One region of the Exiguobacterium sp. RIT452 genome, then DNA from elsewhere that is predicted to be linked to it. Evidence: predicted binding sites of a transcription regulator. Region 1 holds the regulator's gene; each other region holds the start of a gene.

The links. The regulator Rex, encoded in region 1, represses fermentation and respiration genes when NADH is low (regulators of the CRP and FNR family bind a similar motif). The targets are predictions, from matches to a motif close to TTGTGAAATATTTCACAA.
Region 2: a site for Rex is predicted at 1,467-1,484, ahead of D3D03_RS14440 (AtpZ/AtpI family protein). Genes of this name have one in related genera too.
Region 3: a site for Rex is predicted at 1,184-1,201, ahead of cydD (thiol reductant ABC exporter subunit CydD). Genes of this name have one in related genera too.
Region 4: a site for Rex is predicted at 1,557-1,574, ahead of D3D03_RS12105 (formate/nitrite transporter family protein). Genes of this name have one in related genera too.

Annotation. Positions count from the first base shown of each region.
Region 1 covers NZ_QXJB01000008.1:139,746-142,893, forward strand. The annotation lists tRNA gene D3D03_RS14970 (tRNA-Ala) at 184-256, opposite strand; gene tatC (twin-arginine translocase subunit TatC) at 365-1,144, opposite strand; gene D3D03_RS14980 (twin-arginine translocase TatA/TatE family subunit) at 1,152-1,355, opposite strand; gene D3D03_RS14985 (redox-sensing transcriptional repressor Rex) at 1,355-2,014, opposite strand; gene D3D03_RS14990 (ABC-F family ATP-binding cassette domain-containing protein) at 2,171-3,148, shown strand, end outside.
Region 2 covers NZ_QXJB01000008.1:29,802-32,949, forward strand. The annotation lists gene atpB (F0F1 ATP synthase subunit A) at 33-776, opposite strand; gene D3D03_RS14435 (ATP synthase subunit I) at 785-1,171, opposite strand; gene D3D03_RS14440 (AtpZ/AtpI family protein) at 1,168-1,386, opposite strand; gene D3D03_RS14445 (pentapeptide repeat-containing protein) at 2,072-2,860, shown strand.
Region 3 covers NZ_QXJB01000006.1:115,327-118,474, reverse strand. The annotation lists gene ypfJ (KPN_02809 family neutral zinc metallopeptidase) at 1-90, shown strand, start outside; gene D3D03_RS13240 (nuclear transport factor 2 family protein) at 139-528, opposite strand; gene D3D03_RS13235 (RrF2 family transcriptional regulator) at 543-1,025, opposite strand; gene cydD (thiol reductant ABC exporter subunit CydD) at 1,237-2,967, shown strand; gene cydC (thiol reductant ABC exporter subunit CydC) at 2,964-3,148, shown strand, end outside.
Region 4 covers NZ_QXJB01000005.1:107,760-110,907, reverse strand. The annotation lists gene D3D03_RS12115 (aminopeptidase) at 1-69, opposite strand, end outside; gene D3D03_RS12110 (DUF1232 domain-containing protein) at 168-587, shown strand; gene D3D03_RS12105 (formate/nitrite transporter family protein) at 700-1,536, opposite strand; gene D3D03_RS12100 (hypothetical protein) at 1,720-2,328, opposite strand; gene D3D03_RS12095 (YitT family protein) at 2,470-3,148, shown strand, end outside.

The sequences.
Region 1 (3,148 bases):
TTTTTAGTTTAATTAAGTTTCTCTTAATATACAATTTAAATTTGGTTCTTTTTAAAAATATTTGTTGGTTTATGTCATCAAAAGCATCAATCTCCCTATATTCCCCTTATTTCAATAAGAAGACTTCTGATAGGAAAACACAAAAAAACCCTTGGTTTCCCAAGGGTTTTTGAACAAACGGAATGGAGACTATCGGGCTCGAACCGACGACCTTTTGGCTGCCAGCCAAACGCTCTCCCAGCTGAGCTAAGCCCCCGTGTGTTTCTATTAAGAGTATAACCATTGCTGTTCATTTTTTCAATATAAAATTAGACCGCTTACAAAAAAACTCTCCTTGCCGCCTCGACAAGGAGAGTTTCGGTCGTTATTTATTTAAGTCACGCATCAAATCTGCCTGTCGCTCCAGTTCTGCTTGTTGCTCCAAGATCAGTACTTTTTTATACGTCCGCGCTGAAATCAGGATGCTGATTTCATATAAGACGAACAACGGGACAGAGATCATTAAATGCGAGGTGACGTCCGGCGGTGAGATCAACGCCGCGACGACGAATAACGCAAAGTAGGCATACTTCCGATTCTTCCGCATGAAGAACGGCGTCACGAGTCCAAGCCGTGTCAAAAACATCGTCACGACCGGCAGTTGGAACAGTATTCCAAACGGGATCGTCAAGCGGATCAAAAAGCTGAAATAGTTCTCGACGCCGATGACTTGTTCGATGCCGAGCTCTTGTCCGAGCTCTGTCGATACTTCAAGTAAAAACGGTAACAACCAAAAGTAAGAAAATGAAATACCAGCTAAAAATAAGAAGAACGTTACTGGAATATACGTCAACGTCGCTTTTTGTTCTTGGTCATGCAGACCGGGACGGATGAACGCCCAAAGCTGGTACATCCAAAACGGTGACGCCAAGACGATTGCGATGATGAACGCAAGATTCAGATATAACATCAGTGGATCAGCCACGTTAAAAGCGTTCAGACCAATTCCGAGCTCCTTTAAGTCAGCCTGCAGAAAACGCACAAGCGGACGGACAAGCGGAAAAGCTGCAGCGAACATGACCACCACGATGATGAGCGACCAGATGATCCGTTTCCGGAGTTCATCTAAGTGCGTCGTCATACTCTGCTCTTGATCGATCGCCATGATTCACTCACTTCTCTTTCGTTTCGTCCTTTTTGTCTTTATCATCTTCCATGATGCCGTTTGTCGCACTCTTGAATTCTTTTAACGTTTGACCGGCGGCGCGGCCGAGTTCCGGTAATTTTTTTGGTCCGAAGATGATTAAGGCGACGACACCAATCAAGGCGATGCTCCCCGGGCCGATACCAAGTGTCAACGGGATTAAGTTTTCCATTATGATTTCACTCCTTCAGCTGATTGCGAATAATGCTTCATGAAATAAACAAGCGACTGCAACTCAATCGACAGATCGATGTGATGGACCCGAACATGGGCCGGTACGTTTAATCGTGCCGGTGTAAAGTTCAGAATGCCGGTCACACCATACTCAACTAACTCGTCCGCTACTGACTGTGCGAACTGGGACGGTACCGTCAAGATGGCGACGTCGACATGGTTCGCTTTGATTTGTTCTTTCATATCTGACACGTGGTAAATCGGAACGTCTTGTGTCGTCGTTCCGACCTTCTCCTCATCCGCGTCAAACGCGATGACGATACGAGTACTATTATTCTTTAAAAAGTTATAATTTGCAAACGCTGTCCCGAGGTGTCCGACCCCGATTAAGGCGACATTCGTGACCTCGTCTTGGTTGAGTGTCTTTCGGAAAAATGTTAACAAATGTTGAACATTGTAACCGTACCCCTTTTTCCCTAACGCCCCAAAGTAGGAAAAATCACGACGGATCGTCGCCGAGTCGACTTTGACCGCTTCACTGAGCTCTGCTGACGAGACGCGCAGCTTGCCGGAGTTGTAAAGACTCTGGATGAAACGATAATATAACGGCAGTCGTTTCGCCGTTGCTTGTGGTATTTTTGTGTCTGGCCCATTCATACTGCAGTTCCCCCTTCGGCCACGTTCTGACGTGGCACCCAAATCAATGCAAAGAATTCTACTCTCCTTGATTGTAAACCACTTCACATAGAGTAACAAATATTATATTCGGCAGGATTTTTCGTGATAGACTAAAGGGTGGAAGGATGGATGGATATGATTCTCTTACAAGTAAACCAACTCTCAAAATCATTCGGTGTTGAGCCGATTTTAGACAATATTAAACTCGAAGTACAGGAACGGGACCGGATTGCCCTGGTCGGTCGAAATGGTGCCGGAAAATCGACACTTTTAAAAATCATCGCCGGCGAGCTTTCACATGATTCCGGGGAAATCATGAAGAGCAAGGAAGTCCGGATCGGTTACCTCGCGCAGGACAGCGGACTGGAGTCCAACGAATCGATTTGGAACGAGATGCTGACCGTCTTCGAACACCTGCAGGATCAAGAACGGGCGTTACGCCGGATGGAAATCGAGATGGGCATGGAGCACATCTTGAATGATCCGGTCGCCTATGATCGGTTGCTCAAAACCTACGATCAGGCGCAACACGACTTCTCGGAAGCCGGCGGCTATCAGTTCGAAGCCAACATCCGCTCCGTCTTACACGGGATGCGCTTTTATCCGGACGATTATTCCCGTCGGATTCAAACACTTTCCGGTGGTCAACGGACCCGTCTCGCTCTGGCGAAGATGTTGCTGCAGGCACCGGAACTGTTGATTCTCGATGAGCCGACCAATCACCTCGACATCGATACCCTGTCTTGGCTTGAAAGTTACTTATCCGGTTACCGCGGCGCCGTCTTGATCGTCTCCCATGACCGGTATTTCCTTGATCAAGTCGTCAATGTCGTTTATGAATTGTCCCGCAACGTCTCCCGGAAGTTTACCGGCAACTATACGAAGTATCTCGAACAAAAAGCGGCGCTGTACGAACAGGAAATGAAGCAGTTTGAACAGCAGCAGGAAGACATCGCGAAGATGCAGGACTTCATCCAGCGTAACATCGCCCGCGCGACGACGACGAAACGGGCGCAAAGCGTCCGCAAACGTCTTGAAAAGGTCGACCGGATCGACCGGCCGGACGGCGACGAACGCAGTACGGTCCTGTCGTTCCCGATTGAAAAGCAAAGC
Region 2 (3,148 bases), 110 kb from region 1:
GTTATCGGAAAAGCAGATGCTTTACCTTCGAATTAATGGTCGTGCGCTGCCTTATGTCCGATGTAAACCATCGTTAAGATAAGGAAGATATACGCTTGGATTGCCCCGATGAAGAGAGAGAATCCTTGCCAGATCAACATTGGAATCGCTGACAGGATGACACCAACTGGTCCGAGGAATTGGAAATCGTTCGTTCCAGAGATGATACCGATCGAGAGAATGATACCAATCATGATCTCACCCGCGAAGATGTTACCGTAAAGACGAAGACCGAGCGTCAACGTGTTTGCGAACTCCTCGATGATGGTAATAATAAACATCGGCGTCATAAACGTTTTTGCATAAGCGCCGAAGCCGCGCATTTTCACACCATAATAATGGCTCATGACCACTACCATAGATGAAAGTGCAAGTGTCACGTACGGATCCGCAGTTGGTGAGTTGAACCAAATGTAGTGACCCGTCACAACGTTAAAGGGAAGACCCATTAAGTTGGACACGATGATGAATAGGAACAGTGTCATTCCGAAAGTTAGGAAGCGACCCCCTGTTTTCCAGTCCATCGTACTGCTGATGATTCCGCGAACGAATTCGAGGAATAACTCCAGCGTGTTTTGAAAACCGGTTGGCTTCATCGCTAGACGTCGCGTACCGGCCACGGCAATCAGGAAAACGAGAGCAGCTGCAATCAGCACTGTGATCAAGTTTGTCCAGCTACCGTACAGAACGAAGTCGCCCCAGAGTGGGATTTCGTAAAGTGGCATTTCGTGGTTCATTTGACTATTCACCTCTTTTCCCGCTTAAGTTCGTGAGTCAAAAACTCACAAAATTGTATGACGTGGCCGGCGAGAAGGCCTATTACCACCGCAGTTAATGACAATTCGGTTTCGTACTTCAAACCGATCATCACACAAAGTACCGCGACCGCCATGCGTGATACGGTCCCTCGAGACATCGGCTTACGCCCACGCTCGATTACACGATACATTCGATCGACGCTGAGTCGTTGCAGCGTCAGAATCATGAAGCTACCTGCCCCACCTAATGCCAGCCCATAAATCACTGGATCACTCGGATAACCGACAAGTAACAGGACGGCAAGGATTCCATAATAGAGTCCGAACCATCTTAAGTACGCACGATACAACGCATCTTGAAGGATTATGTTCATGTCTTGTCTCCTAACAAGTGCCTGATCATTGCGATCATGCAGAGAATGCCGATGAAAATCCCGATGAACACTGAAAACGTCGCCCCCATATTTTGCCACCAGTTCTGCTGTTCCCCATAGTTCCCAACAAGAAAGCCGATGACGATCGGTGCGGCAAGTGCCGTCGAAATTTGCGAGGCCATGACCATACTCGTTGCGAGCCCGTTTTGGCGCACTAGAGACGACCCCCTTTTCCCAGTTGTGGGCTCTTTTTCTTTCCCACAATTTGCGGATTTTCATACTAGTCAAGAATACAATGAGAACCATTTCATAGTCAAATGAATTCACAATTAAAATGGACCGTCTAAACCATTGTATATCAACAATTGATAAGGTTTTCACAGAGGTATCCCGTGCCACGCTTTTCACGAAGATGTGAAGAAAATATGTAGTACTATCAACGTTTAGCGAGATGGTTCACTAGGTGAACAAAACCATTGAACAGTAACGTTATATCGTGTTCCGGAATGAGAAACAAGTCGTCTAAATTTGATTTGTGTCGATTTTGTGAAAAAACAATTTTTATTCACAATTGTAAACGCTTCCGTTTCGGGACAGAAAAACGCCTCTGACATCTGTTTGTAACAAAGGCGGCAGATGATTTCCAATTCGTCTCGTGTGTCCCTTGTCACAGCTCAAAATGTCAGATCTGATTTCGTCGTTTCAAGGTCATCCGGCAGTTGATTTTTTAACAAAAACCATACATTTCACACGGATGTTTTGATTCTCACGCTTTTTTTCAGGTGATTCGCCACATCGGTCTTCCGCTTAATCCGTTCCGACAATAACGTTTTCGGACGATTGTCGACAGACGGACCGTTATGGTAAAAAGAAGACAGAACATCAAAAGGAAGTGAAAAAATGGAAACAGAACGTTTTCGTGTCCGGTGCACGGACTGTTTTGGCTTATGTTGCACAGCGCTCGCCTTTTCCGCTTCGAGCGACTTCGGACACGATAAGCCGGAAGCAACCCCGTGCCGGAACCTCGATGCCGATTACCGGTGTCAGATTCATGACCGACTGCGTCCGAGCGGCTATAAAGGGTGCACCGTCTATGATTGTTTCGGAGCCGGTCAACAAATCTCGCAAGTGACGTTCTCCGGCATCTATGACGATTCGACGAAACCGCTCATGTACACCCTCTATCCGAAGATGGTCCACCTTCAGGAAATGATGTGGTATCTCACCGACGGCATCCGACCGGAAACCCGTTCCATCCATGGTGCTTTGAAAACAAAACTTCAAGAACTCGATGCGAAGACCGGGTTACCTCCGGCTGAACTCGCCGCACTCGACGTCGACCAGCTCCGCGCGACGATTCTGCCGCTCCTTGCGCAAATCGAAACACTTGTCCAAGCACCATATCAGAAAAAACTACCGACACTCCCGAACGACTGGATCGGCAAAAACCTTTCCCGACAGAATTTATCCGGTTGCAGCCTTCGCGGACGGTTTTTACTGGCAACGAATCTGTCGCACTGTCAGTTACGCGGCGTCAATTTCCTCGGCGCCGATCTGCGTGATTGTAATCTGCGAGGCGCCGACCTGACGGATGCCCTGTTTTTAACACAGGCCCAAATCAATGCCGCTCAAGGAGACGCCGGAACACGGCTTCCGGAACGATTGCTTCGACCGTCGCACTGGGCGTAAAGGAATGATGTGGTATTAGTTATTGTCTAATAAAAGTGCCGACCCGTTCCCAAGTATAACGCGTCATGCTATCGTGACAGGTGTTCCGCCCTCTTCCTCATGCGCTTTCCGCAGGCGAGACACAAGCCAGCTTTCCTGCCCTTGTGGTCAGGAAACCGGGTCTCGTTTGTCTCTGACAGCGCAAAAACGCGCTTTTCCCTCCAGGAGTCGCATGAAACGAGGACGGTCACGATGTTTGGTCCGATGCTTTCGTTTCATCTGTTGTGTTTCATAAAAGGACCGATGCCT
Region 3 (3,148 bases), on a different contig from region 1:
ACGTCTGCGCAGCGGGAACGCTGGTTCCAAAAAGGATTTGACAACGGAACGATTGAAGGCGGCGACACCTTCAAAGCGAAGAACTTATAAGCATGAGCAACAGGCACCACTTCATAACGAAGTGATGCCTGTTTTAGATTAATCGTTGTATTGGTTGAACATCGTAGTATCGTCCGGGACATTAGCGAGGTAGACGATTTTTCCGTCTGCATCCAGTCGGGCGATATCCGTTCCGTCTTGCGTGAAGACCGATCCGTCCGCCCGCTTACCACAAACGGCCCATCGTGTTTCAAGCGTATCGCCTGTTTCGGAAGGCAACCATCCCGCATACATGTGCTTGATGTCCTGGTTGGCGGTAAAGACCATCCGGACAAACTGTTTCCAGGCGTCGATCCCGTGTTGTTCCTGTCCGTTTAAGACGAACGTGATCTCATCCGAGAACAGGGAAACAAGATCGGTGAAGGCTTGTTCATCGGTCCGGGAAGCATCAAATAAATCAAAATAGCGGTCGAGTGTCGTTGTAGTCATTAGTCATTCTCCTTTTAATTGCGAATCATTTTTTCTTCGATTAAACTCTGTAGCTTCGTCAAGTGATCGGGCGGACAATTTAAATAAATTTCACGGCGGATCGAATCGATCGTTTCGCGTTTGAGCGTCGATTGCCACGACTGTTCGGCTTCCGCCATCAAGTCGGACAATAAGCAGATGTTTTGGTTTTGGATACCCATCAAATCTTCAAAGACTCCGCTTGACGCATACAAAGATTGTTTGCCTTCAATCGCTTCGTAGACATCAAACACACGAATTTGTTCCGGCGAAGCTTTCAGACGGAACCCGCCTTTGGCTCCGGGAACGGACATCAGCAGATCCGCATGAACAAGCTTGCGGAGCAGTTTTTGAAAATAGGTCGGGGAAGCACCGAGTTGTTGGCTGATGAATTCGCCCGGCAGGACCCCTTTATCCGGTAAAAACGTCAATAAGAGCATGGCGTAGATGGATTGCTCAACACCGGTTTTCATTTGCACAAGACATTCTCCTCTTTGTATAACGTGGATAACTATTGTCCACGATACAATCAGATCAATGGATTGTCCAGTAAAATGTCTCTCACAAAACCGTCACACCTTTTCGGCAGCATACCCGTGGCATCAACAGAATGGATTCGGTATACTGAATGTACGATATGTGAAAATATTCACTAAAAGTCGTTCACACTTTGTGAAAGGGCGTTTGATTATGAATCCACTTAAAGGAATCATCACGATTCCGCGTTCAATTTTAATACAACTGATGCTGGCAGCCGTCTTAATGGGTGTTGCCGTCATCGGCCAATCCTATTTGATCGTCATCATCGTTGATCGGATTTTTCTGCAAGAAGATCCGTTTTCGGCAGTCATTCCGTTGCTTGGTGTCCTGTTGTTGATGCTTGTCCTGCGTGTCGGCGTCACGTACTGGAACGGACGTCTCGGGACGAATCTTGCGGCACGGGTCAAACAGGATTTACGCCAGGCACTTGTCGCGAAATATACGAAAAACTCCGTTGAATCGATGCTCGAAGGACAATCCGGAAAAAAGGTCAGTGTCCTGCTGGATTCGGTCGATGAGATGGACAGTTATTACAGTCAGTACATGCCGAAAGTCATCCAGACGTCGATCGTCCCGCTGATGGTGCTGATCGCAGCCTTCAGCTATGACTGGGTCACGGGACTCGTCATGATGATTACAGCCCCGTTCATTCCATTGTTTTACATCGTCATCGGAATCATGACCCAAAATCGGGCCGATACGCAGCTGGAGAAAATGAATGCCTTCTCCGGAACATTCCTGGATACGTTACAGGGACTGACGACGTTGAAATTATTTGGTCGGGCGAAGGCCCAACAGGACGTCATCGAACGGAGCAGCCTCGACTTTCGGGATGCGACGTTGACGGTGCTGAAACTTGCCTTCTTGTCATCATTGATGCTCGAATTCATCTCGATGCTCAGTATGGGAATGATTGCGCTTGAAGTCAGCTTACGTTTGATTCTGTTCCAAAGCATCACCTTTGTCCCGGCCTTTTTGATGTTGGTATTGGCGCCGGAATACTATCTGGCGTTAAAGGAAATGGGCGCAGCGTTCCATACAGGACGGGGCAGTGTCGCGGCCGCGAAACAAATTGCGGCGGAACTGACGGAAGATGACCGGAGCGTCGTCTTCGGACAGACGGAACTGCCGGCAGCCCGTCCACCACGGATCGAATTAAAGGACGTCGCTTTTTCGTACCGCGATGCCCGGTTTGCGATGACCGAACTGAATCTTGCAATCGAACCGTATCAGAAGGTCGCGTTGATCGGTCGCAGCGGTGCCGGCAAATCGACGGTCCTTCAGTTGCTCGCGGGTCTCGCCGATCCGCAGGACGGACAACTGTTACTTGACGGTCAACCCCGTCAGATGATCACCGAAGCAAGCTGGTTCCGCCAACTGAGCTATATCTCCCAGCATCCGTATTTGTATGCCGGGACACTTGCGGAGAATATCGCGATTGGTGAATTACGCGAGGCATCCCGTTCAGCGATTGAACAGGCCGCATCTGATGCCGGGCTGACGGAACTGATCGGACAGTTGCCGAACGGACTCGATACGGTGATCGGGGAAGGCGGACGCGGATTATCCGGCGGAGAAAAACAGCGCGTTGCCTTGGCGCGTGCGTTCTTAAAACGACCAAACATCATCTTGTTTGATGAACCGACGACCGGTCTTGACGTCAAGACGGAACGGTTGTTGCAGGAAGCAATCACGGTTTTAGGACGTGAAGCGACCGTCATCACGGTCGCCCACCGGTTGCATACGATTGAACAATCGGATCAAATCGTCATTCTGGAAGCAGGACGGATTGTCGACCGAGGAACACATGAAGAGTTGATGGGACGTGAATCGGAGTATGCGATGATGCGTGCCGTTCAACGAGGGGAGGAGACACGATGAAAGAGTTGATGGGGATTTTTCGCTTGATGTTGCACCAAAAACGAGACATCGTCTTCTCGATTTTCTTCGGTGTTCTGGCCGGAGTCACAGCGGTCGGGTTGTTTGCGGCAAGTGGATTTTTAATCTCGAAAGCAGCACTGTTGCCACCGATCCAGACACTGGCTGTCTTGATTGCCTTACA
Region 4 (3,148 bases), on a different contig from region 1:
TGCTTGCAGGTTGACGCCTGTTCGTACCGCAAGTGCGGCATATTTTTTTAACTGTTCTTGAGTCGGCATTATGTAATCCCCTTTCAACTATTACTCTTATTTTCACGAAATAGTTGCAATTTTGCAAGAAATAAGGTGAAACTAGAGATATAGAAGGAGTGTTGATGATGGAATTTACACCAGGCGATTTTAAATCCGCGTATACCTATTTTCACCGGCAAGCATTAGCAGCTGTCGGTAATACACAAGCACAGGAAGATTTATTGATTCAAGGCGAACTCGGATTGGCACGATTGACGACTGATCTCGCGTCAGAAGACGGGTCGGATATCGAACGTGAAGCTGAACTCGTGCTCTATTTCCAACTCAAACAGTTGCTGGACATGTTACGCGCTTTATCTCACAAACGTTTCGAGATGCAACCTGAACAAGAACAACTCTTATTGACGGCAGTTCTCTATTTCACGTCTCCCGTTGATGCCTTACCGGATGAAAACATCTTAGGTTTGTTTGACGATGCTCAAATCGTCGAAGCCATCTACGAGGAACTGGCGGCGGACGTCGATCGTTTTCAGCACCTCGAATAAAGACAGCAGATTTTGGTCACTAAAGAACATGATTGCATACACACAGCAAAAAATGGACCCGACGGCTAACCGTCAGGTCCATTTTTGTATAGGCTTCATCGTCTGTACGATATTATGCTTTTTGTTTTGAAGCGATATTAATCGTTGCTGCTTGTTGATTTGATTGATCCACTTCTAATTTCGATTTGTTCAACCATGTGTAGACCATCCCCATGAAGACAGCTCCACCAACGATGTTACCGAGCAAGGCCGGAACTAGATTGTGGATTGCGCCGGCGAATGAGATCGCTTCAGGGTGTGGTACGACTAAAGCAAGTGAGAACAGAGCCATATTGGCAATAACGTGATCAAATCCAGAAGCAAAGAATACAGCTACCAAAATCATCATCATCATGATCTGAGCCAACTCATTTTTCATGTTTTTCGGAATGAAAATCGCTAGACAGACCATCCAGTTACAAAAGATGGCACGTGTGAAGATTTCCCATGTCGTATGGTGAATCTTCGTTTCGGACACTGCAAACAACCAGTTATTCATACCAAGTTCTTGGATGATGCCGGTTTGTGAAAACAGTAAGGCGAATGCCAGACCACCAAGACCGTTTCCGATGAAGCAAAGTGTCCATACTTTAAACGTATCCATTTTTGAAGTGAACCCACGCATCGTCGCTGTCGTAAAATACATCGTATTCCCCGTAAACAGCTCAGCTCCACCGTAAACAATTAAAACGAGGGCAACACCAAACGTCAATCCGCCAACAAGTGTCGTGACCGGTGATTCGTTTAAATATAAACCGTTGATTGCTTTAAGTGTAAATATGATTGCAAAACCAATGAAAACGCCTGCCAGCATCGCACGAACCAAATATTCGAGTGGACGCATCTGTAACATTTGCGTCGATTTGACGGCTTTTTTTCTTAATCCTTCTAATGCTTCTACCTCGTTCATCGTAGAAACCTCGCTTTCTCTTGTTCAACACTTCACAATGTCTGTTCATTTATTATCATACTTCCATCTTATAAGATGTTCAAGTGATGAATAGACCTTATTTACTGTTTTATTGAAAGAACGAGATGAAAACGATACCATTGTGTCAAGTTTGTGAAAAATGCTTTTTCTTGCTAGATACAACTACTTTTCAGGAATGATTTTTAAGGAATCCGCGAACTTTTCTAAAAATACCAACCGTCTTGAATCCACGAGAATGTAGTCTTCGACGACGACCCGATTGAAGCGGTCGGAGGACGAAGTGGCTCGATCAATGTCTTGCGGTGTGTAGGCTTCAATCCTGGGGCGATCTACGCTGAACACGATACGTGTGAACGGATCACTGTATTGAATCTCTAACTCCATCAGATCTGAAATGCTGAGAAAAAGAGCCAACGTATGATGCATGATCAACTTTGACAGTCGACTTTCCGAAAAAGATTGGCTGTCCCGTGTGATATTCTCCGTATTCACGCCTGTCCAATCAATGCGTTCCTGTCCGGTCACACGATAAGACACCTGGACGGAGGATCCGTCAATCGACACGTTGTCAAGCGCGTCTGAGAACGGAAGTTGTTTAATCAATTCCTGAATGGCAGCTGTATTCGATACCGATGTTCCGACATGTCGCACGACTACGCGACCATCTTTCCACCCCTCTTCTTCCGGAGGTTTTTCCTGTTTCAGGACAAACAAAGAACCACTCGACAGTCCAATCCCGATACAAAGGAGGACAAGGATGATTTTTTTCAAGATGACCGTCTCCCTTCTCGAAATTCCAAACGTTCTGCTGACCTTTTTCAAATCAGGGGTTGAATTTATCCGAATATCAGCGTACTCTTGCAGGCAGATACTTTTTTTAGAGGAGGAGCATGAGATTTCTCATCAATCACAATGAAAACTAAACAACCCGCAAAGAAAAAACGGACGGAAAAAATTGGCTTCCTCTTGATTGGAACGCTGTTGTACTCTTTATACATCAGCTTACTGTTATCACCAAACGATATCGGTTCGGGTGGTATCATGGGAATTACACTGATTGCACAAGAACTGTTTCACACACCAATCGGATTAACCCAGCTCGTATTAAACATCCCTCTCTTTTTACTCGGTTTTCGTTTCTTAAGAAAACGATTCATGTTTTTATCCGGAATCATTGTCCTTGTATCCTCTTTTTTAATCGATTGGATTCCGACACAAATTGTCCCTGAATCTCTAAATGACCCTCTTGTCGCCTCGATTTTTGCAGGACTCGTTTCCGGCCTTGCGATGGCCTTGATTTTCTTTGGTGGTGCCTCGACAGGCGGGCTTGATATCCTCGGGAAATTTTTCTATGCTCGTTTTCATAACTGGCCGCTTCCCCGTATATTTTTGATGCAAGACTTGGTGATTTATATTCTGGTCTGGTTCGTATTCGACTTGAAACACGTCATGTACGCTTTAATCATGAGCTTCGTTCGTGCCAAAGCACTCCAAACCGTCTACAGTTTCTATTCAGCCTCAAAACAGTGCATCATCATATGTGAAAAAGCAGATGAAATCAATGAAGTCATCACGAAAGAACTCGGTCGGG